DNA from 3 places in the Candidatus Chlorohelix allophototropha genome. Region 1 is predicted to be linked to each of the others. Evidence: riboswitches for the same ligand, from Rfam matches in the RefSeq annotation. Region 1 holds a riboswitch; each other region holds the start of a gene.
The links. A riboswitch is a leader RNA that binds a small molecule or an ion and turns the genes downstream of it on or off. The one in region 1 is predicted to bind S-adenosylmethionine.

Region 1 (8,060 bases):
TATCAATCCGATCGAGTCATACTTGAAAACGCGCTTGCTGAGTTGGTCGGTGATATAAACATTATCCTGAGTATCCACCGCTATACCACCGGGGCTAAAGAAGCGGTTAAAGCCGCCCCCGATTTTCCACATGAACTCGGCTTTTGTTTTGGGAGCTTTTATCTGATTACCCAACAAGCCTAGTAAAATATCATAAGGGGCTTTATTTTCAGGGTGATATTCAAACCTTGCCCTTTCAAACCATTGCGAGATATAAACTTTTCCGGTTTCTGGGTCAGTTTCGGGGTGTTCTTCGGAAATGGGGTAGCCAAATCGTTCCAATCCACCGTTATCTAGCCAATATTGCAAGAAACCAAATCGTAGGTTATGCCCGGTTTCGGGGAGATACCATTGCTGCTCTTTGGGACGCGAGGGGTCGAAAATCTTACCGGCGGGGAAGAAATCAGGGTCAACCGCCAGTGCTTCCCGGCGTAAATCTTTACCCAACAAGCCCAACAAGACTTCAAAGCGAGTTCCGGCAAATTCTGGATGCAATTCAAAGCGGGCGCGTTCAAACCACTGTATGAGAAAGGATTTATTCGTTTCGGGGTCGATTTCGACTTGTGCGTTAGTAATCGGATAACCATAAACAGGCAATCCTCCGTTGTTGTTCCAATAGTCCAGAAACTTGCCGCTTACGGTTTTATCTGTGTCTGGAAAATACCGACTAGATTCAGCAGCATAAACACGCTGAAACGATAAAGAAAATAAGCTAAAAATAATGCAAATAATAATAAAAAGGCTAATCCGCTTATTTGCTAAAAATCTTAACACTTGCTAGATTTCCTTTCACCTATAAGCTGCTACCTAATCCGCTAATGATTTATTAACGTATAAACAGGCAAATTGTTCTGAAAAAATGTGGTATGCAAAGGAAATTAGCTGTTTTTAAGCATCTCTTTTTATAGTTATAGTGGTGTAGCAGAAATTGACAGGTTGATTTTCGGGGCTATAATCAGCTTCTACGATAAAACAATTATGGAGTGAATTGCAGTTGCATTTATGTCAAGTAAATCATTGTGCTTTTTCAAGATGTAATTAGCGATGACACAAAATCACAGAACTATTTCCGCGAATTTGTACAAGGATGATTGAACAAAAAGTTACCTTCACCCAACCAAAAGAAAAGCCGGGGCGTTTGCGTCTGATTATTATTATCGGGGCGTTGTCGGCTTTTGGCCCTCTTTCAATTGATATGTACTTGCCTGGTTTGCCTTCGCTTTCGAAAGATCTCGGCGGTGCAGATTGGCAAGTTCAGCTAACCTTAACTGCCTGTCTACTGGGCTTAGCTAGTGGTCAGATATTGGCTGGCCCGTTGAGTGACGCGAGGGGACGATATCGCCCGTTACTGGTTGGATTGTTGATTTATAGCCTCGCTTCTTTAGCATGTGCTTTAGCGCCTAACATTTTCGTGCTTATACTTACAAGAGTTTTGCAAGGGGCAGCAGGTTCAGCAGGTATTGTAATTGCCAGAGCAATGGTTCGTGATATGTTTTCAGGTGACGAGGTAGCGCGTTTTTTCGCTATGACAATGGCAATAAACGGACTGGCGCCGATTCTAGCGCCAATTCTAGGAGGACAATTGCTGAACTTTACCTCTTGGCGGGGCATATTCATAGTGCTAACTGCAATCGGCATTGTGCTATTTTTTACCGCTGCTTTGGGTTTGAAAGAAACATTACCGCTAGAAAATCGGCATACAGGCGGTATCCTAACGACCATCGGAATATTCCGAAAATTACTTTCCGACCGTATTTTCATTGGATATGCCCTATCCTCCGGTCTCGCTTTTGGGGGAATGTTCGCCTATATAGCCGGGTCGCCTTTTGTGCTAGAAGGCATTTTCGGATTGTCACCACAGATGTTCAGCCTGATTTTCGCTTTAAATGCACTTGGAATTGTTATTACCAGTCAAATCAGCGGCAGATTGGTCGGCAAGGTAAAACCGCGAAAGTTGCTTGGTTTGGGTTTGAACAGCGCCTTGATAGGTGGGCTACTTCTGGCATTAGTTATCGTAACTAATATCGGGTTGGGTGGTGTACTTCCCGCGCTGTTTCTGGTGGTTGCCAGTATCGGGCTAATCGCCCCAAATGCGACAGCGCTGGCTATGGCTGAAAATGCGAAAATTGCGGGAAGCGCTTCTGCACTTATCGGCGTAACCCAGTACATAATCGGAGGATTGGTAACACCACTGGTAAGTATAGGTGGTAGTCAAACCGACCTGCCTTGGTCGTTGGTCATTGTAGTGCTAGTTATTTTAGCGAATATAACTTTTATAATAATGACCCGCCCGCATCCTGAAAGAATCGAGAACTAAAAGGCGCAAGGGAAGATTCTTATGAATATGCAAGATACAAGCGTTATAGAACGAATAAAGAGTTTTAACAAAAATCGAAACCCTGAGTTATTATCCCTAAAATATGAGCGTATGAGCCAAGATGCCTTCAGCTTCTTCCGAGGCACCTGTCATCTATTTTACGAGGATTTGCCTACCGAGACACCACTTAACGAAGCCCCCGCTACATGGATTTGTGGTGATTTGCATTTTGAAAATTTCGGCAGCTACAAAGGCGATAACAAGTTGGTGTATTTCGACCTCAATGATTTCGATGAAGCGATGCTTGCTCCTTGCATATGGGATATGGCGCGCTTCATTACCAGTATTATGGTAGCATCACATTCATTGGGAATAGATCGAGTTGGAAGCCTTGAATTAAGTAGCGATGTGCTAAAAACGTACCGAAATACACTTTCGACTGGCAGAATTAGCACCATTGAAAGAGATACAGCTACCGGGATGGTAAAAGAACTGCTACTCAGTCTAAAAAACCGTAGCCGTCGCGAATTTCTCGATAGTCGTACTCAAATAGTTAAGCAAAACCGAAAATTAATAATCGACCCTAAGCGTACTTTACAGGTAGCCCCTGAAGAGCGCACCAGAATAACCAGCTTTATGGAAAAATGGGCGCTCAAGCAAAGCGAACCGAACTTCTTCAAGCTTCTAGATATGGCTAAAAGGATAGCGGGAAACAGCTCACTTGGAATTGAGCGTTATGTGCTGCTGGTTGAAGGGGAAGGCTCTCAGCACCGAAATTATTTGTTAGACCTCAAGTTTGAGGGTGTTTCATCGTTACAACCCTATCTGAAATTGGCACAACCCAATTGGGCTAATCAAGCGGTGCGCGTAGCAACAATCCAGAAAAGAGTTCAGGGTACACCGCCTGCACTGCTACAAGCTGTAGCAATCGGGGAAAAATCCTATCTGATGCGTGAGTTGCAACCTACGCAAGATAGAGTTAACCTTACGCTATGCAACGGAAAATTGCGCAGACTGGAAAAAGTAGCTAATCAAATGGTACAACTCGTTGCATGGGGGCAGTTGCGTAGCGGAGGGCGACAGGGTAGCGCAAGTGCCGATGAAATGATAGAGTTTGCAGCCTCCAATAAATGGGTCAAACCTCTCCTTGAATATGCCACAGCATATGCCTTAAAAGTACAAAGCGATTATGCTATTTACAAAATTGCTTATAACCAAGGTGACTTCAAATTTTCAAATTAAAGCTCCTATGTAAAAGCATATTTATAGCAACTTATTCCAGAATATGGTAATATCTGCTAACTTACCTCAGCGAAGTAAATAATCTCATTTGATATTCAATTATTGTTGTACTAAGCTAATTATGGTAACCGATTGCACCCAGTGCAACAGGTGTTTATATTTTATCCACAGGAACTGAGGTGAAATTTAGCAGCTAACATATTATTAAAACTTTGAAAATCTATAAGAATAGAAGGATATCATACTTATGAATACAGCATTTTGGATATTACAGGGGTTGTTAGGGTTGGCATTTCTGGCTGCTGGTATTATGAAAGCCACACAACCTCTTGAGAACCTTTCCACACGAATGGATTGGGTTAAACAAGTTCCCGCTGGTTTGGTACGCTTTATCGGTATAGCGGAGGTGTTAGGCGCAATCGGCTTAATAGTTCCGGCAGTTACCGGTATTGCAAGCATCTTAACACCTATAGCCGCCTCGGCGCTTGCAGTGGTGATGTTATTAGCAGCAGGTTTTCATTACAACCGGAAAGAGTATAATCGCATTGCTCCTAGTGCGGTTCTCTTTGTATTGACTGTAGTGGTAGCGGTAGGACGCTTTGCAATTAGACCATTTTAAGGGAATATGTTAGATGTCAAATAACCTTACTGGAGAAAATCTGTTTTCATTTTCAGACCAAAAACTGCCCGCCCTTTTTATAGGGCATGGCAGCCCTATGAACGCCATTGAAGATAACGAATTCAGTCGTAGTTGGGAAGAATTGGGCAAAACCTTGCCAAGACCACACGCAATTCTATGCATCTCAGCCCACTGGGAAACGCGAGGCACACAGGTTACGGCAATGACCCAGCCTGAGACGATACATGACTTTGGCGGGTTTCCGCAAGAACTTTTCGAATATCAGTATCCCGCTCCCGGCTCACCTGAACTAGCAAAATTGGTTCAAGAAATAGTGCAACTCACCAAAGTTGAGCCAGACCTAAGTTGGGGTTTGGATCACGGCACATGGTCAATCCTAACAAAAATTTACCCTGAAGCCGATATACCAATAGTTCAATTGAGCTTGGATCGCACCAAAGAACCTGCCTATCACTATGCCTTGGGCAAAGAACTAAGAGCCTTACGCAACCGAGGCGTTATGATAATCGGCAGTGGCAATATAGTACACAACCTGCGTTTCTTGTCTTTTCAGATAACAGCCTACGATTGGGCAATTGAGTTTGATACTCTGATCAAACAATTGATAGAAAAAGGCGACCACGAATCTATAGTTAATTTTCGAAATCTGGGAAAAGCAGCGCAGCTTTCTATTCCAACCAGCGAACACTTTTTACCACTACTATATATTTTGGCGCTTCAAGAAGAAACAGATAGCCTTCGTTTTTTTGCAGAGCAATTTTCAATGGGTTCTCTTTCGATGAGTTCAGTCTGCTTGGAGGCATAATATCAGCTTGACTTGTTATTCTTGAGTATATCAATTAAATAGGTGAACAATTTTTAACTTGACAGTTTTCACTTTTCTTATTATTATTTGTTTAGCCTTTTAACAGGCAAGGCTTAATAACAGAATATTGTAGCTCTTATCCAGAGAGGTGGAGGGTAAAAGGCCCTGTGAAGCCCGGCAACCAACGCAAGTTAAAACTAATATGCGTAAGGTGCCAATTCCGGCGTAACCATTTAACAGGTTTGCGCAAGATAAGGGAATCTTTCGGTTTCTAAAACCGGTAATTCAAAAGAAGATTTAACCCCCTTATCTAGTTGCAGATAAGCGGGTTTTTTTATTGCCCGCCCAAGCTCAGTTTTTAAAAATAGTAAATCAATTCGCAAAGGGAAGGGTACGAGAAATGAGTTTAACATTACCGATTTATTTGGACTATAACGCGACTACCCCAGTAGACGAGCGAGTTTTGGAGGCAATGTTGCCTTATTTTTCAAGAAAATTCGGTAATGCCGCCAGCGACCATTTGTTCGGGCATGAAGTGCAGGGTTCCATATACAAAGCGCGTCGTCAAATAGCCAATCTTATTGGCGCAAAAGCGGAAAATATCGTTTTCACCAGCGGGGCAACCGAATCTGACAATATCGCGCTCTTTGGAATTGCAGAAAAATATGCTACTAAAGGCGATCATATAATCACCTGCGTTACAGAGCATAAAGCAATTCTAGATTCAGCCCGCCGCCTTGAGCAATTGGGTAAAAATATTACTTTTCTGCCGGTTGACCAATATGGCAGAGTTGATCCTGAAGCAGTACGAAACGCCATTACTCCTCACACAATCCTAATTTCTATTATGGCTGCCAATAACGAGATCGGCACAATTCCCGATCTGAAAGCAATTGGCGCGATTGCGCGCGAGCATGGGGTGCTGTTCCATACTGATGGCGCACAATATGTTGGGCATTTACCCTTGAATGTCGATGAATACAATATAGACCTCCTTTCCATTTCCGCTCACAAAATTTACGGACCAAAGGGAATCGGCGCTTTATATATCAGACCGGGTGTTGAGGTAGAGCCGGTAATTTACGGGGGCGGGCATGAACAGGGTGTACGCTCTGGAACATTAAATGTGCCGGGTATCGTGGGTTTTGGCGAAGCAGCTCAAATTTGCGCGGAACATTTGGAGACAGAAGTGCCACGCTTGCGAAATTTGACTCAGCGCCTATGGGAAGGTATCAGCAAAGCAGTAGAAGGTGTTGAACTGAACGGACATCCTACCGAACGCTTACCTCACAATCTTAATATCAGCATAAAAGGCATAAGCAGTCGTGAATTGATTGTGCAATTGGGCGACATTGCTATCTCAGCGGGTAGCGCTTGTAATGCAGCTGTTGCAAAAGCTTCGCATGTTATCTCTGCGCTCGGTTTTGGGGAAGAACGTGGATTGACCAGCCTACGGTTCGGGTTGGGGAGATATAACACTGAAGAGGAAATAGATTACGTAATTGAAAAGGTAATCGGGTTGGCAAACAGTAAAACCCACGTACTAAGCTATAGCGCGTAAAATCTTGGGGAAGGGGATGAGGGTTGCAGTAACCGCATCCCCTTCGAAATTACAGAAGGACTTATCAGCCTTTTTCAGGTTCAGTGGGTTTAGCACTACCCCTGCTACGCAAACCAATTATCATCGCGCCAACACCAATCAAAATGCCAACTACGCCTGCAACAAGCCCTACTATACCAAATAAAGCGGCATTATCGGCAGCAGATTTAGCATCCTGAGCCGTTTTTTGCTGTGCCAGCAATTGATCCTTAAGCGCTTGAACATCGGAAGAAGCTACCGAAGCAGCAACCGGAGTTATAGTAGTCGAAGGTACACTTGTAGCAACTTGAACCGCAGAATTAAAGCCCGGTTTGTCAGGAAATTGAATGGCTGTCAAGGGTTGCACACTATCGAAAGTATTTGGGCTGGAAACAAACTTTTCATCTATCTTGTCCTGACCGATAGAGCCGAAGAAATGAAAGGCATAATCCCCGATTTTGGTAGGAATAAAAATCGCATCATATTTACCGGGATTGCGCGGCACCGGTAATAAGGTAAGCGGCATAGACTGGCTTCCATAAATAACCTCCGCTTTGAGGGTATCAAAAGCGCCCGTCTCCCCATTAGAATAAGTGCCATCTCCTTTAGAATCGCATTTGCCCCGACATATAAGTAATTCAAGACCATTAGCGATACCCTGATAAGTTGGCTCAGAAATCCAACCTACCCTGAATAGGTACTTTCCGCTACTAACCTCGCGATCTTCATGCGCGCTGGCAATTCGGGTTTCAGCCAAAATCGGCAATAGCAAGAATAGCAATAAAACTAGCAGACTTATTTTTACCAGATTAGATTTGTTCACCTGAAACCCACATCCTCTTGATAAACTCTAGATTTACATCGCTTCTGCCAAGCATACACTTATGTCAACTTCATGGCAGGGTTAGCGGTTTCTCTGTCTATTGATTACAAATCCAGCGCTTGCCAGAATCAGGATTGAGGTAAGCAACACTAGAGGAGCTAGTAGACTGAAACTATCCTTATTAATTCCAAGCCCTGTGCTAGGCAGTTGAGTAAGAGAAGTATCATAGCTTTCGGTTTGCGTGACAGCATTCGCGTCACCCGCTGAAACTGCACCACTTTTCGCTACAGTAAAGCTGAACTCACCGTTTACAACACCGCTATCATCCTCGGTAAAAGTACGAAATTTAACGGTATATTTTCCATCCGAAAGGGTTGTTAAGCTAATAGTAGCCGTATCCTTATCAACTTTGAGATCACCCTTATCGACAACTTTACCAGTTGAGTCCAGTACCTGTAATTTAGTTAGGTCTGTGCTGGTGTCCTCGGTAAAAGTTAAAGTTAAGGTAACCGGAGAACTATTTAAAACTGCATTCGGTAAAATGCTAGAGGTTTTAAGCTGTGAATGCGCTAACGCTATACTAAATTGAAGAAGGAATAGCGTCAACAGTGACAG
Region 2 (8,060 bases), 430 kb from region 1:
ATGGATAATTCAGAACAACCCAAGCGTATTCCTCGTCAGTCGCGAACCCGTTTTAATTTCAATTATCCCAGCCCTGAGCCAAGACCGTTAAATATCGAGTCCGCAAGGAATAACGAGCGTGAGCATAGACGCACGACTCGTTTTCAAAATCGGCAAGCGCATATCATAATTGATAAAAATGGCGATCTGATTTTTAATGTGGCGCAATTGCTACGCTCTCATGAAGGGGCGACCCGTAGCTATGATGTACAAACTGCAAAATTAAACCTCGATGATAACGATGCGACCGTTGCTACCAATATAAAAGGGCATGTTCACCTGACCAAAGTAGTCAACGATGCGTTGGTGCAGGGAAAATTCGAAGCGGACTCCATACTAAATTGTGTGCGCTGTCTGAACGATTTCGCTACGCATATTGAATTTGAATTAGAAGATATTTATCGCCCCAGTATTGATGTGATTACCGGGCTACCGATTCAACCGCAAGAAGGCTTTGACGATGAAAAACTGGTGATTGACGAAAACCACTTACTTGACTTAGGAGAAGCGCTACGACAGCAAATTCTGGTAAGCCTGCCCTTATATCCGCATTGTGGCGAGGATTGCCCCGGTTTGTACAGTGAGCTAGAGCGAGTAAATAATGAAGAAGTGGAAGTCGAAGAAGACACCGCCGCTCCGGTGGATGTTCGCTGGTCTGCTTTGAAAAATTTACGGCTGGAGGAATGAAAAAGAAACCTTCTCCTGCTCCCGAAGCTCAATTAACCCTGAATTTAGATAGATATGAGCAGCCCCGTTTGGTGTTTGAAGGCGGGGCGCTTATTCTAAAAGCAGTGCCACAAGATGCCCCTTCTCTGCCTGACTATTTTGTGTGGCACGCCGGACATTGGGTCGCACCCGCCTACCGTTACCCCGAAATCAAAGGCTGGTTGGCAGAGCAGGGCTATACCAATAACGCCCCCCGTTACCGACATCAAGCAGTTAGAGGTTTTCGCTTCGAACGCTTGAGTAATGAGTCCGAACCTAAAGCTGAACACAAAGTGGCTGAGCAACGCGCTGCCTATGCAGTAAACCCACCGCCAACATTTACGCCTCGTCCATATCAGCTTGAAGCAATCGAGTCTTGGAAAACATTGGGAGGGCGTGGCACTGTGGTATTGCCCACAGGCTCAGGCAAGAGCATGGTAGCGATGTTGGCAATCGAAACGGTGCGCGCGCCTACCTTAATCATAGTCCCACAACTTGACTTGTTACATCAATGGTATGAGAATCTTAGCAATGTCTATGGTCAGGAAAACATCGGCGCATATTTCGGTGAGAAAAAAGATATACGTGCCATCACCGTAACCACCTATTCCAGCGCCTCACAAAGGCTAGAGGAACTGGGAAACCGCTTTTACCTATTGATATGCGATGAAGTACATCATCTCACCGGTACGATTTGGCAACAAGCCGCTCGTTTCTCGATAGCGCCCAAACGACTTGCCCTAACTGCTACCTACCCCGCCGAATTTGAAGACCATATGCTGTTACAAGAGCTAATCGGACCGCCCTGCTATTACAAAACCCCTGAAGAAATGGCAGGTACTTATCTGGCTGAATACGAAACGGTAAGGGTAAGGGTAAAATTTACAGAGGCGGAAGCACAGGAATATAACGAACTTAAAGCGTTTTATTCACCCTTTGCGCAGCGCATGTGGAAAAGCTTTGGCGCGAAATGGTATAACACGCTCATGCGCGAGCAAAACAAAAACAAACTCTATCGTCAGGCGTTGCTCTACAAAGCGAGAATGGAGCAAATAATCGAGAATGCGCGTGCCAAACGACTTGCGCTAGCGCGTATTATGGCGCTACACCAGGGACAAAGCGCCATTATCTTTACCGAAACAAATCAGGCTGTTTACGAGCTTTCCGAACAATTTCTACTCCCCGCCATTACTCACCAAACTCCCACCGCCGAACGCAAAGCGATATTGGACGGATTTCGTGCCGGAGAATTCCCCGCCATTGTAACTGCGCGTGTATTGAACGAGGGCGTAGACTTGCCAGCCGCAAAGATAGCCATAATATTGGGAGGCGGGGCTACTTCTACCGAATATACCCAGCGTTTGGGACGTATTTTGCGTAGGCAGGGCGGGGCAAAGGCTTTTCTATATGAAATCATAGTGCGCGATACCCTCGAAGAGAGCGTCTCCAGCCGTCGCCGCCTCTCCAAAAGTGTTGTAACTTTAAATTCTGGAAATCAAACCTCAAGCGCACTATAACTCCTATGAAACAGTAACATTAACCAACCGACCGCTCAATTCCCTGCTACTACTAGCTCCAAGAATCACTGTGAGCGCGGGGGTCTTCTATCGGCTCTTCATGAATCGAAACCCGGATATTGCTAAATTCTTTGCCTAAAGCCTCTTGTATCTCTTCTGACCATTGGTGCGCTTCCAGCACCGACCAATTCCCCGGCGTTAGCAAGTGCAATTCGGCAAAACGGAATCCGCCACTTTTGCGAGTGCGCAAATTATGGAAATTTACCTGCCCGTTCGAGGATTTCACCACCTCATTGATCGTCTTATTAATCCGTGCAATCTCGCTCTCAGGCAAAGTCTTATCCATCAAGCCATCCACGCTACGCATTATCAGCCTGCCACCCTCAAAAATAATGTTGCATGCCACCAGAATAGCGATAATCGGGTCGAGTAGTAACCAGTTTGTAGGTAAAACTATCAGCAAGCCAATTACCACCCCCACCGAAGTTACTACATCGGTCATTAAGTGCTTACCGTCGGCTTCCAAAGCAATGCTATCATGCTTGCGACCCGCGGTTATAAGAGTCCGCGCCACAATAAAGTTCAGCAGGGTAGCTGCCATTGAAACCCCCAAGCCCCAACCGAGGCTTTCAAGTTCCTTCGGGTTGAATAAACGCGGAATAGCTTGGCTTACAATTGCGAAAGCCGCTACTAGAATTAGCCCACCTTCAATAGCGCTGCTAAAAAATTCGGCTTTTTCATGCCCATATTGGTGAGTTTTATCGGGAGGACGCGCTGCTATCTTCAAGGCAATTAGCGCAGTGAAAGCGGCAACAACATTGACGATGCTCTCCATCGCGTCTGACAAAAGGCTGACCGAGCCGGTCAACAAAAAAGCAACCGCTTTTAGGGTTATAGTTGCGAAAGAGGTTGCTAGAGATAGATAAATAAATTTAAGTTTATTATTTTCCAATATTTTGATCCCTTACATTTTCATAAAACACAATCACTCCATCCATTATAAGTTCATCTGCAACACAGCCTGCTAAAACCACAAGTTAGCCTACACTATTCCCGATTTCAGACAACAAGAAAGGGCATAGCAATAACCACGCCCTCAAAAAAACATGTTACTTATTTTACCAACACCAGACCGCTGCCAAGTTGAACTTCGCCGATTTTCCATAACGGTTCGCCCGCCGCTTTATAAGCAGTTTCCAACTTTTCGGCGGCATTTGCATCAAAAGCAAAAAACAACCCGCCGCTAGTCTCAGGGTCAAATAACAAATCTTCTAAGTCAAGCTCAAGTTTGCGGGTAACTTTTACTTTAGGTACAGTCTCTTCTTGTAGAAATACCCGATTTCTACCCATCCCACCCGGCATAAAGCCCTCGCTAGAATAGCGGCGCGCGCCCGGCAATAGCGGCACAGCCTGCGAATCGATTACCAGATCAACCGCTGCGCTCTGGGCTGCCATTTCGGAAGCATGCCCAAGCAAGCCAAAGCCAGTAATATCGGTACAGGCGTGTACCTTACCGACTCCAAAACGCCGCAATATTTGAGAAGCGCCCCGATTAAGCCTTAACATGCTCTCGATAGCGATTCGCAAGTCTTCCGGGTCAACCTTATCGCCCTTGTGCGCGGTAGTAATCGTGCCAACCCCAAGCGGCTTGGTCAGATAGAGAAAATCACCCGCTTTAGCCCCCCCTTTGGTAAAAATCTGGTCGGGATGCACCACTCCCGTCACACAGATTCCATACTTAGGTTCTTTGTCGGTTACAGTATGACCACCCGCAATAACTGCGCCCACTTCTGCCATTTTGTCCGCCCCGCCCTGAAGAATGGTTGAAAGGATAGACAAGGGCAGATTATCGGGGAAAGCTACGATATTTATACCCATCGTAACCTCGCCACCCATCGCATACACATCGCTCATCGCATTGGCAGCCGCAATCGCTCCATAAAAATAAGGGTCGTCAACTACCGGCGGGAAAAAATCGACGGTTTGTACAATTGCCACATCGGACGAAATCCGGTACACCGCCGCATCGTCGCTGGCTTCCAAACCCACCAATAGGTTGGGGTTATTGTATTTTTTCAAAGGGAGCAAAACTTGCTCCAGAGCCGTTGGACTCATTTTGGAAGCTCAACCGGCGCATGCAGCCAGAGCGGTTAACTTTATCTTATCGGGGAGCGACTCCGCCATTTCTCTAACTCCTTTAAAGTCTAATATAACTTCGAGTTATGCTATAACCTACTGTAAATTATAGCATGCCCCGAAGTTATAGAAGCAAATATAGGAGTCTGAAAATCAGCCTAGCAGTTTTTCGAAAGCGCTTAGTTTCGGGGTAATGGGCTGTGGCAGGTTATATTCGCCCTCTAGCGCGGATTGGGTTTTATAACCGTTTCCAGTTATGTAAACTACGGTCTTTTCATCACGGCGTATTTTGCCCTCTTTTATCAGCTTTTTCAAAACTGCGAGCGTAACGCCACCGGCTGGTTCGGTGAAGATACCTTCGGTGGAAGCCAGCAATTTAACCGCCTCGATTATTTCTGCATCGGTAACTTGCTCGATTATCCCCCCGGTCTGGCGGGCAATTTGCAAGCTGTAATAACCATCGGCAGGGCTACCGATTGCTAGCGAATGAGCAATGGTAGTGGGGTTTCGTACCGGGGTAATTTCGCCCGCTTCATTGGAGTAGGCAGTGGCAACCGGGTTGCATCCGGCAGCTTGCGCTCCTGACATAGCAGGTAGCGCTTGGTCAGCCACCAACCCCAAGCTGATGAGTTCCTTGAAACCTTTGGTAATTTTGGTATAGAGCGAGCCGCTGGCAATGGGCGCAACTACATGATCAGGTAATTTCCAGCCCAATTGCTCGGCAGTTTCGTAAGCCAACGTTTTTGAACCTTCACTATAGAAAGGGCGCAAGTTGATGTTTACAAAGCCCCAACCGTATTCGTCTGCTACTTGGCTGGCGAGTCGGTTTGCTTCGTCGTAAGTGCCGTCTACCGATACAATCTCCGCACCGTAAACCGCGGCTGACAGAATCTTGCCCGGTTCAATTGAAGCAGGTACAAATACATAAGTTTTCAAGCCTGCCCGTGCGCCTGCCGCCGCTACTGCGCCTGCCAAATTTCCGGTGGAGGCACAGGCGATGGTATCAAATCCAAATTCAAGCGCTTTTGCCAGCGCTACTGCTACAACCCGATCTTTAAAGGAGTGAGTGGGATTAACTGCATCATTTTTTATATAAAGTTCATCTATTCCAAGTTTAGCAGCCAGATTCCAAGCACGTTGCAAAGGAGTATAACCAACACCGCTCAGTGTACGACTATGCGGTTGAACCGGAAGTAAAGGGGCATATCGCCAAATGTCGCGCGGACCAGCTTCAATTTGTTTCTTTAATTTAACCGGGTCTAGATTGCTGAAATCGTAGGTTACTTCGAGTGGTCCAAAACACTCATCGCAAACATGCGCAGGAGAAATTGGATGCAGCGCACCACAAGCTTTACATATCAACCCCGATGCGGCGCTTACAGCTATATTTTGAATGGGTTTTTCGCTTTTTTCTAATATACTGGTCATTTTTTTCTCTCCTTATAACGAGCATTTAGTTTTTCTAAACCGGGCAAACTTTAAGAAAGCGTAACGGCTTTCGGATGTTTATCCAAATCCAGCGACGCAACAGGCTCTGCAACTTTAAAAAATTGCGCGGTTCTTAACCATATAGGAGTAAACGGGTATAAAAAAACCCGCTTATCTGCTCTTGGATAAGGGGGTAAACTAGATATTCTTGATAAATTGCGCTTAGGCAATTTTACTAGCTCCCTTATCTTGCACAACTAACTGTTATGCAGGAATTGGCACCATACGCACATTATTTTTGGTTTGCGTTGGTTGCCGGGCTTCACAGGGCCTTTATCCCTCCACCTCTCTTGATAAGAGCAACAACTATTCATTTGTTAAGCCGATAATCTCGCTCGGCGTTATTAAGATAATGTATTTTATAGAGTTTGTCAAGAGTTGTTAATTCGAATTTTGCAAAGGAATTTCTTGACATTTAAAATACATGTTGTATGCTAGCTATAATATAAATTATAGCAGTTTTAAATGCCTGTGCAGCAGCACTCCAATAGCAGTGTATTGTGAAAAATTAATTTTCAATATACATTCCAAGAATAAAAATCATCCTTAAGAGTGATGTGCTTATTAATTTGGTGTATTAGAATTATGTTCGGGTGAGGGAAATTAAACCCTTCAGCCGGATTTTAATTTAGCATGCAAGTTTTACGCCCCTATTAAAAATCCACTTCACTCATCAATGTAAACCAGAGCGGTGAGGCTAACCCTCTCACCGCTTAGTTATTTTATACTCATTTGACAGCCACAAGCCTCATACATACAATTCTAAGTGCTTTTATTATGGAAGCGCCTGTGACCGGGTGGTTGCCACAGTCTTCAAAACTGCTGTGCGTCGTTAGAGCGACGCAGGTGGGTTCGACTCCCATGCGCTTCCGCCTTTATCTGATATGTGGAGGAATAAGATGGATGATAATGCCAAGAGCCATGCGCTCAATCAAATAAACTACGGGATGTATATAATCGGCAGCCGGAACGGAGAGGAATTGAACGGAATGACTGCCAACTGGGTCATACAGGTTTCCTTTGACCCGCCGTTGGTAGCAATTGCAATTGAAAATGACTCCCATACGCGCAAGCTGATCGATGGGGGTAGAGTTTTCAGCGTTAATGTGGTTGAGGACTCCGAAGTAGGACGCGCCCTGATCGACCTTATGGTAAAACCCCAAAAACCTTATCGCAATAAAATGGATAAATTCGAATTCGTTACCGGAGAAACAGGCGCTCCTTTATTTACCGATGCGGTTAGTTGGTGGGAATGTGAAGTGGTAAATACGATCGAGAGTGGCGATCACCAGCTTTATATCGGCAAAGTTGTGAACGCTGGTATAAACAAGGCTGACGCTACCCCGCTCAGCCTTGCCGCGCTTGGTTGGCACTACGGCGGGTAATTAACTTAGAATCAGGAAGCGGCTGTAAATGTACCGCTTCCTGATATTTGACGATAGTAATCAAAGCTCCAAAATAGTTTGAGCCAACCGCGCACTATCGTGCCGCAAAATCGTCTTCCCTTTGCAATACGAGCCAGTGATCACTCCCTTTTTAACCTTTTTCTCGCAATCTGCCATATCGAGTTCCACCGGGAATTTACGCTCAGTCTCGTACATACGACGGGCAACCTCGCTGATCGGACCAGTATTTACAATCATATGATCCATTAATTCACCCTCTTGGCAATATTCGTTCACCTTATCAATGAAGTCGCTGGCTTTATAACCATCGGTTTCAGAAGGGTCGGTTACAAGATTGCACACATAAATTTTTTGCGCGGTTGTCTCTGCTAGCGCTTCCGGCAAACCCTCTACCAGAAAATTGGGCAGGACGCTGGTAAAAAGACTACCCGGTCCGATGACAACTTTATCGGCTTTCTGAATGGCTTCGAGCGCAGGTTTATAAATCTGGGCGCGGCGTGAGGTGTAAATATATTCAATACGGCGATACAAGTCATCTTTGCGCAAATCAATTTTTGTTTCGCCCTCTATATCGGAACCATCTGAAAGCTTGGCAATCAATTGCACATCGTTTAGTGTGACTGGCAACACCCGTCCTTGCAAGTTCAACAACCACGAAACCGCATCTATGCCAAAGTTTGTGCCACCCTCCCAGTCATAAGCAGCTGCTAGTAAAAGGTTGCCGAGGCTATGCCCTTCCAAACCCTTCCCCTTGCGAAAACGATAATTC
Region 3 (8,060 bases), 510 kb from region 1:
GCCCCTTACCCGGTTCGGTACCGGCTTTATAAACTTCAGTATTGGTAGTAATGATGGCTTGCATCAGGTCATTATCAAGCCGACCCGAAGTCGGCCCGTTGTAATAGCGGTCGAAGAGGGTGTTTATTGCCAATTCACTGGCAACCTCACCGGCAGCATAGCCGCCCATGCCATCGGCAACAGCAAAGAGATGCCCTTTTTCTTCCACCTTACGGGGGTCAAAGGCAGGCTCACCCTTTATTAAAAGGTCGCCGAGGTAATCTTCATTATGTTCACGTTTGCGCCCTACGTCAGTAAGCGCAACAGGATCAAGCTTGAGCAATTATCTATTCCTCCGAAACGCGGGCAGCAGCACAATCAGGTATACGCCGGAAAACTGCAAGATACCGCCTCCTTTACTATTAGCTAAATTGGAGTGAGTCTAGAATATCTCCAAAAGTGTTGTTAAAGGAGGCGATTTTGCTTTTCTCCGCGCCCAATTCAATCAAATAAGCGTCCCGGTTTGAATTTTGAGTCAACATAATATATTCGTGAAAGGTAAGTGAATTCGGGTTCGGATATTCCACCTCAAAAGTTACCACACCATTGCGGTTGACTTCTGGTTGAACGGTAACACTAAGTTTGGAATTCTGGTTCTTGAAGGCGCTAATAAATTGATCGGCACGAGCTTGCAAATCTCCACCTAATCCGGGAAAGCGCAGGATTGAGACAAAAGCTCCTTCAGGGCTAATGCCTTGAATGGTTCCTACATTATTGGTTTCTTCCCGCGAACTGGTTTTCCAGTCGTTAGGAAAGGTAACGCTTACTCCAAAGTTATTAACCGTACCACCAGTCCCACCAACTGAGGCTACGGTTGTAACCGGAATAACCGGCACTTTAGTTGCTACTGCCGCAACCGTAGAAGGGGCGGGAGAGGGTGGCGGTGCGTTGGTACCGCTTGCCCCGGTAGCTACGGTAGTCACTAAAATAGCGGTTGTGGCTATTCCGGTTGTACCATTTGCACCACCGGTGGTTCTCACTCCGCCGGGAGTGTTGGCAACTGCCGTACCGGGAGTTGGCGTGTTATCCTTGTTGCCACTCAGTACAAAAAATCCCGCTACTGCGCCCCCACCGATCAATACCAGCAAAGCTACAATCAAGACAATTATGCCAGCGCCGCCCTTTTTCTTGGGAGCAGGGGCAGGGGCATAAGGTTGGTATGCCTGCGGTTGATAAGCTTGGGGTTGGGGCTGATAAGCCTGCGGCTGGTAAGCTTGGGGTTGGGGTTGTACCGGAGGCGTGTTGTAGGGCTGATACCCCTGCGGTTGCACAGGATAAACCGGAGGTTGCATCGGTGCGCTGGGCATTGCCATCTGGGTAGGGGCGGCTGTTGCTGCAAATTGCATACTGTTGTCGCCAATTTTAATAATATCTCCGGGTTGCAAAGCGCGGGGAGTATTCGGCGCGAGCCTTTGGCTATTAACATAACTTCCGTTAGCGGAACCGAGGTCGGTTATAAATATCGTACCACTACGGTTTTCAAATTGGGCGTGACGGCGGGATATTTGCGTGTCATTTAGGACAATATCACAACCAACCTGCCTGCCCAAAACTACTAGCTGGTTCTCTAGATTGAAAGACTTTCCAGCGTCCGAACCGCTTTGCACGATTAGCTGCATTTTTGGCTCCCGTTCTGGCTAGCTGAGGATTTCTTTGCCGCACAAGTGAATTATTTATTACCCCTTCAAGTCTCTTAAGAGTGGGATTTCTGCTCAAAATTGACGCTGTGAAGCCTTGTTACATTTTAAGGTATCCCATAAATAAAATCAATAGTGACTGAATCGGGTAGTTGTAATGTTATTATTTATGCTATCCCAGAAGAATATTTCCGATAAATGCTAAAGCACGACTTTTTTCTTCTGCGCTTCGTCCTGCATCCAATACACAACGGCAGGTGCGGGTGTAAGAACCGATAGTTTGAAGCTCGGTTCGTCCTTCTTGCCATCGAAAAGGTTGCCCGCTTTTATCACGTAAGTATTGTTCTGCTTCAGCTTTGCCAAATGGATATGCAATCTGAAAACGCCTTGAACGTGCCGAACCCTCAAAAATGTAAAAACCATCGTACCAACGCGGGTCATGCTGCGCTCTTCTAAAATGGGCGTTATGCATATATCGCGCAAAGTTAGCAGGTTCAAGTTGGGCGCGAATATCTTTTAAGATTCTGGCTATTTCTAGAAAGCCCACCAGATAAAAACCGGCTTGCCCGGTAAACAGCCCATTGTGATAATCTGCCAACCTTGCCAGAAATACCAGTATATCGCCGGGTTGCGCTTGCTTGAGAGCGGCGGCGCGAGGGGTTCGCCCACATTCATCGCCGTAAGTCAGCGCGGTAAAATCAGGGTCGGCATGTACCGCTAAATCTGCCCGGTTTATAGGTATATAACGCGCCAACGATTCATTTGTTTCGTTCCAGCATTGAAGTTGGTTATATCGCACAAAGCCGGATGCTTGTTGGAATTCTTTTAGCTCTGGAATGGGTATAAACTCAAAACGCCCGTCTGGGAAACGTGGGCTTTGCAAACCGAGATTGATATGGCTGGCATTCACCCCTACATTAGCCAGAAAAATGCGTGGCAAGGGTTGATTCGCATGAATTAATGACATTTTTGTGGTTTGGCTTAAAATAAAAAGAAACTTTCCGGGCGCATTTTAGTATATATTCCTGAACTTGGCTATTTTGGTAGTGAAAAGGAGAATGAAAAATGGGCATACTGAGTTTTGTAGCAGGAATTGCACTTATTGTAATCGGCGCGTTTGGCGTTTACAACGCATGGGGTCGTTTTAACATTGGGTTTAAATCGGCGGAGAAGTTGGCGCCGCTTTTCACCGGCGCTGCTACCGTTGTACTTGGCTTATTGTTCCTGATTTGGCAATTTGACATATGGTGGGCGGTTCTTGGCTTACTGCTATTCGGCCTGGGTTACCTGCTGCGCGGACCTAACCGCACCATTAGCCGATAAATTCAGGCAGGGGCGTATTCTGAGCAGTACGCCTCGTATTTTTATGGTAATCTTTCCCGCTCTCATTCTGTCTGCTTGCTAGTGTACACAGAACTCGTTGCCTTCCGGGTCGGTCAAAACAATCCAGTATTCATCTTGGGTTTGCATTTCGCGCTGTAATTTTGCGCCATGCGTAATCAGGCGCGCTGTTTCTGCTTTAACCCGATCAATCCGATCTTGAAGCGGAGTCGAAAAGCCCCCACTCACATTCAAGTCCAGATGCACTCGATTTTTAACGATTTTAGGCTCCGGTACTTTTTGGAAGAAAATACGCGAGCCTTTGCCCTCCGGGTCTTCAATCGCGGATTTGCTATCCCACTCACTTTCAGGAATGTTTCGCGCTTTGAGAAATTCATTCCATGTATTAAAACCGGACGGTGGGTTGGGAATTTTGTAATGAAGGGCATCCGCCCAAAAATGAGCTAACTTGTCCGGGTTGCTACAATCAAAAGTAACCTGAAAACCTATTGCCATAGGAAATACTACTCCTGCTAAAAGAGGTTATCATGTTTGTTGAGTAGGGGATGCCGGATAATTATTAATCCAGCATCCTCTATTACTATTTTACTACAGGCGGGAAACCGATTCGCGATCTAGGGTGGAGTAGTATTTGGCGGAGGTGTGGTGTACCACCAGCGCGGCTGTGCTTTGCTCAGGGTCAAGTTGGTGCGCTTCGGTAATGCTCACCCCAATTTCGCTGGTGATGGGCATCAGTTGGAACAACTTTTGCTGGTCTTCCAGATCTGGGCAAGCAGGATATCCCCAGCTATAGCGTTTGCCTTGTCCTTCGTGCAACCCTAATTCCGCGATAATCTGTCGGTTGAGATACTCTGCGGCAGCTTCCGCTATGCTGCTGGCAAGCCCATGCACAAAGTAGGCGCGACTATAATCGCCTTGCTTGTTGAGTCGGTCGCAATATTCGCCCGCAACTTGCCCGGCGGTAACTACCTGTAAGGGTATTACATCGTATTTGCCGGCGGCGGTTTGGCTAGTGGCAAAATAGTCGGCAAGACACAGCTTTTCGCCACCGGGTTGACGTGGGAAACTGAAGCGGGTCAGTTCGCGTTCCCGATTCTCAGGGTCATAAATTACTACTTCTTCGCCTTCGGTGCGACATGGGAAGTAGCCGTAAATCGCCTTGGGAGCAAGGAAGCCTTCGCGCTCTGCCGACTCGCGTAGTTCCGCCAACAACGGCTCGAACTCATCCTTTACCAGCGTTTCATAGCCACCCTCAAGCTTTTTTTTGCTGCTACCGCCGCCCCAATGCAATCGGAACAGGGTGTTTTTATCCAGCAAGTCAAAAAGCTGCTCTAAAGGCAATTGCTTAAGGGTGCAGTAACCCCAGAAGGGTGGTTCGGGTAAGTGCTTAAGGTCTTCAACGCCACTAGGACGAATGCTACCGTTCAAGGCTGCTTTGGTAGCTGCTTCCGCTTCTAGCCGGGCATGTGTTTGTGCTACGCGGGCATCTCGTTCATGCTCTTTCACAATCGATGCATGCGCCTCTACCAACAACTGGTTTTTAAATTGGGCGCTGGCAGCTTTATCGGTGAGTTTGTCTATAACCGACAAGCCTTCAAAAGCGTCTTTACAGTAAAAGACACCGGGCGTGTAGGGCGTTTCAGGATTGTTATTGACAAAATTGGTGCGATATCCAAAAGCCCGATTGATGGCGGCTCCACCAATGAGGACGGGGAAATCCAAACCGCGCCGTTGTAATTCCTGCACACACAGCGGCATTTGCTTGCTGGTACTGACCAACAAGGCGGAAAGACCGATGGCATCCGCGCCCACTTCCACCGCTTTCTCGATGATAGTATTGACCGGAACTTGCTTGCCTAAATCGTACACGGTGTAGCCGTTGTTGGTGAGAATGGTATTCACCAGGCTCTTGCCGATGTCATGCACATCGCCAAAGACGGTAGCAATTACCACCTTACCTTTGGTATAGCCTTCTTTCTTTTCTAAGTATTGTTCAAGCCACGCCACCGCTTTTTTCATCACTTCGGCGCTTTGCAGCACGAAAGGCAGAATGAGTTCGCCCGCGCCAAACTTGTCGCCAACCTCTTTCATGGCAGGCAGCAACACCTCGTTGAGTACCGGCACTGCGCCCCGGTTTTCCACCTCGGCATCTACCAGCGCTTCAATGCCTTCTTTCTTGCGGTGCAGAATCTGGTAATGCAACTTCTCAGCCACCGACATACCTGCGGTTGCGTCTTCCGCTTCGGCTTTGACCCCGGCGCTGGTATTCTTCTCGAAAAATTCGATAAAGCGGGGCAAGGCATCCTGATCGTGATTGAAAATCAGGTCATCGCACAGTTTGCGCTGCTCGTCCGGGATTTCAGCGTAGGGGGTAATGTGGCTAGGATTTACAATCGCCATATCTAGCCCGTATTGTACTGCGTGGTGCAGGAACATCGAGTTAAGCACTGCACGCGCCCTTTGAGCCACCCCGAACGAAACGTTGCTAACCCCCAGAATAGTCAAAACTTCCGGGTACGCCTCTTTTAGGCGTTTGATACCAAGCAGCGTCTGATAGGCATCTTCTCGCAAGTCTTCTTGTCCGGTAGTAAGCGGGAAGGTCAGCAAATCGAAAATAAGGGCGTTATCCGGTAGGTCGTAATTTTCATGTACGATCTGGCGTATGCGTGTGGCAATCTCAAATTTTCGCTCGGCGGTATGCGCCATGCCCTCTTCGTCAATGGTAAGCGCAATAACGGCAGCGCCATGATCGCGCACCAACGGCATAATCGCTTCGATACGCTCAGTGCCTCGCTCCATATTTATAGAGTTAATGATACAGCGACCGGGCGCAGCTTTCAGGGCAGCTTCAATTACATCCGCTTCAGTTGAGTCGATTACCAGCGGGGCTTCGATGGCGGTAGAAAGTTTCTTGACGGTACGGCGCATCTGTTCCGCTTCATCGGTGCGCTCGGTCAATGCCACCTGTACGTCTAGCGTATGTGCGCCACCCTCCACCTGTTCGCGGGCAATGGTCATCAACCCATCGTAATCATCTGCCAACAGCAGTTGCCGCACCTTCTTGCTGCCGGTGCTGTTCACCCGTTCGCCTACCAGCATTGGTGGCGGGTCTTGGAGTAATGAGGTAGCGCGAATACCGCTCGAAACCAGCGCTTCAGCTTGAAGTGTACGCACAGGCTTTTCATGTCCCCACACCTGTTTTGCGAGTTCGGCGGTGTATTCAGGGGTAGAGCCGCAGCAAGTCCCGACGATGTTAATTCCCAGTTCTTCTACAAATTCTTTCAGGATTTCTGCCATAGGTACAGCCTGAAGCGGGTAAACGGTGCGCCCTCTTTCATTAATCGGCAATCCGGCGTTAGGTAGGCAACTAAGCTTAACCTTGCTATGTTCGCTTAGGTAGCGCATCGGTTCGCGCATCAGGTCGGGACCAACGGCGCAATTAAGCCCGATAATATCGGCGCGTAAACTCTCTAGCGTAACCATAACGGCGGCAATATCTGTACCTAACAACATTCGCCCGTTACCGTCCAACACCGAAACCTGCGCTTGAATCGGCACCCATTTTCCGGTTTGGATAATCGCTTCACGAATCCCGAAAATTGCTGCTTTAACTTCCAGAATATCCTGTGAGGTTTCGATTAGCAGCACATCAGCGCCGCCTTCGATGAGCGCTTTGCTCTGTTCGGCGTAAGTCTCTTTAAGCTGATCAAAGGTGATGTTGCCAAGCACCGGGTCTTCTGAGGAAGGCAGGAGTCCGGTAGGTCCGATACTTCCGGCAACGAAGCGGGGACGTGAAGGGTCGGCAGCGGTAAAACGGTCGGCGACTCGGCGTGCAATCTGAGTGGCGGTGAAATTAATCTCATAAGTCAGATGACCGAGTTTGTACTCGTCCAGTTTGAGGCGACTACCCGTGAAACTATCGGATTCGACTACATCTGCGCCTGCTGCGAAGTAAGCGGAATGGATTTCTTCAATAACATCAGGGCGGGTTAAGACCAGATATTCATTGCAACCGTGATACTGCTCCCCACCGTAATCATCGACGGTCAAGTTGCGTTCCATCAATTGTGTACCCATCGCGCCATCGTAAACCAACACGCGCTTTTCCAGTTCCCGCATAAAGCTGGAAGCCTGATACTTTTCCGGGCTGCCGAATGGATTAAAAATCTGGTTGCTCAATCCCTTATCCTCCTAATCGCAAAAAAACCCTCCGTACATACCGGAAGGTTTACAAGTTCCCGCGCTATTACACGGGCTTCTATCTTTCCCTACCGGGCTGGATTTAGCACCTTGCCAGTGGCGACAGGTTGCTAGAGGTTCAACGTGCCAGTTCACTCCCCTCTTCTTGATAGTGCAAGATATTTGCTATTTTTCCTATCAAAACCATACTAACATACTCGTTAATCAGGGTCAAACCGGGCTGAACAGGGCTGTTGCACCACAGGAATTACCTTTTGCAAATTTGCTACCGTACAGATATAAAGGAGAGGAAAAGGAGGAGAAGGTTGAGGCAGAGTGGTAAACTGTAGTTTTCTTACCGACCAAAGTAGAAAGCAAAAGGATACCAAAATGAGTGACAACCTTCGCCGACATCGTGCCATAAAACAGCAATTGTTGCAACTCCACCCACAAGCGCAGGGGCGCGAATTACAATATTTAACAATTCTAGCGATGGTGATCAGTGGGATTGTAGGTAGTCGGCATAGTGCGTTGCCTAATATCGCCGCCAAAGTGCCAGATAAAACTAAACGGGAAAGCCGCATCATCCGAATGCGCCGATTGCTCAAAAATGATAACTTTAACCAAAAAGTGGTGTATGCTCCTTTCGCCAAACAATTGCTGAGTAGCCTGTGTCATTGTCCACTGGTACTGGTGATAGATGGCAGTCAGGTTGGTGCTGGTGGAATGGGCTTAGTAATCAGTGTAGTATATCAGGGGCGGGCTTTACCTTTGGGTTGGTTGGTGGTTAAGGCTAAAAAGGGACATTTAGCTCAAGCTTTGCACATCAGATTGTTAAAGCAAGTTCACTCGTTGGTTCCGTCT

Region 2: linked by a shared signal. The riboswitch ahead of thrC (threonine synthase) and the one ahead of OZ401_RS04865 (cysteine desulfurase family protein) in region 1 are both predicted to bind S-adenosylmethionine.
Region 3: linked by a shared signal. The riboswitch ahead of metH (methionine synthase) and the one ahead of OZ401_RS04865 (cysteine desulfurase family protein) in region 1 are both predicted to bind S-adenosylmethionine.

What each region holds. Positions count from the first base shown of each region.
Region 1 is NZ_CP128399.1:1,147,397-1,155,456, forward strand. Features, by position in the region: gene OZ401_RS04840 (SBBP repeat-containing protein) at 1-813, opposite strand, end outside; gene OZ401_RS04845 (Bcr/CflA family multidrug efflux MFS transporter) at 1,127-2,356, shown strand; gene OZ401_RS04850 (DUF2252 domain-containing protein) at 2,378-3,598, shown strand; gene OZ401_RS04855 (DoxX family protein) at 3,846-4,217, shown strand; gene ygiD (4,5-DOPA-extradiol-dioxygenase) at 4,231-5,043, shown strand; SAM riboswitch class I at 5,177-5,301, shown strand; gene OZ401_RS04865 (cysteine desulfurase family protein) at 5,444-6,604, shown strand; gene OZ401_RS04870 (hypothetical protein) at 6,669-7,445, opposite strand; gene OZ401_RS04875 (copper resistance CopC family protein) at 7,527-8,060, opposite strand, start outside.
Region 2 is NZ_CP128399.1:716,224-724,283, reverse strand. Features, by position in the region: gene OZ401_RS03160 (YceD family protein) at 1-726, shown strand; gene OZ401_RS03155 (DEAD/DEAH box helicase family protein) at 723-2,261, shown strand; gene OZ401_RS03150 (cation diffusion facilitator family transporter) at 2,314-3,213, opposite strand; gene selD (selenide, water dikinase SelD) at 3,375-4,445, opposite strand; gene thrC (threonine synthase) at 4,551-5,825, opposite strand; SAM riboswitch class I at 6,067-6,185, opposite strand; tRNA gene OZ401_RS03135 (tRNA-Sec) at 6,665-6,757, shown strand; gene OZ401_RS03130 (flavin reductase family protein) at 6,785-7,270, shown strand; gene OZ401_RS03125 (gluconeogenesis factor YvcK family protein) at 7,331-8,060, opposite strand, start outside.
Region 3 is NZ_CP128399.1:637,036-645,095, forward strand. Features, by position in the region: gene OZ401_RS02770 (Stp1/IreP family PP2C-type Ser/Thr phosphatase) at 1-322, opposite strand, end outside; gene OZ401_RS02775 (FHA domain-containing protein) at 402-1,658, opposite strand; gene OZ401_RS02780 (Nmad3 family putative nucleotide modification protein) at 1,849-2,643, opposite strand; gene OZ401_RS02785 (hypothetical protein) at 2,742-2,999, shown strand; gene OZ401_RS02790 (VOC family protein) at 3,078-3,512, opposite strand; gene metH (methionine synthase) at 3,606-7,196, opposite strand; SAM riboswitch class I at 7,273-7,372, opposite strand; gene OZ401_RS02800 (IS4 family transposase) at 7,587-8,060, shown strand, end outside.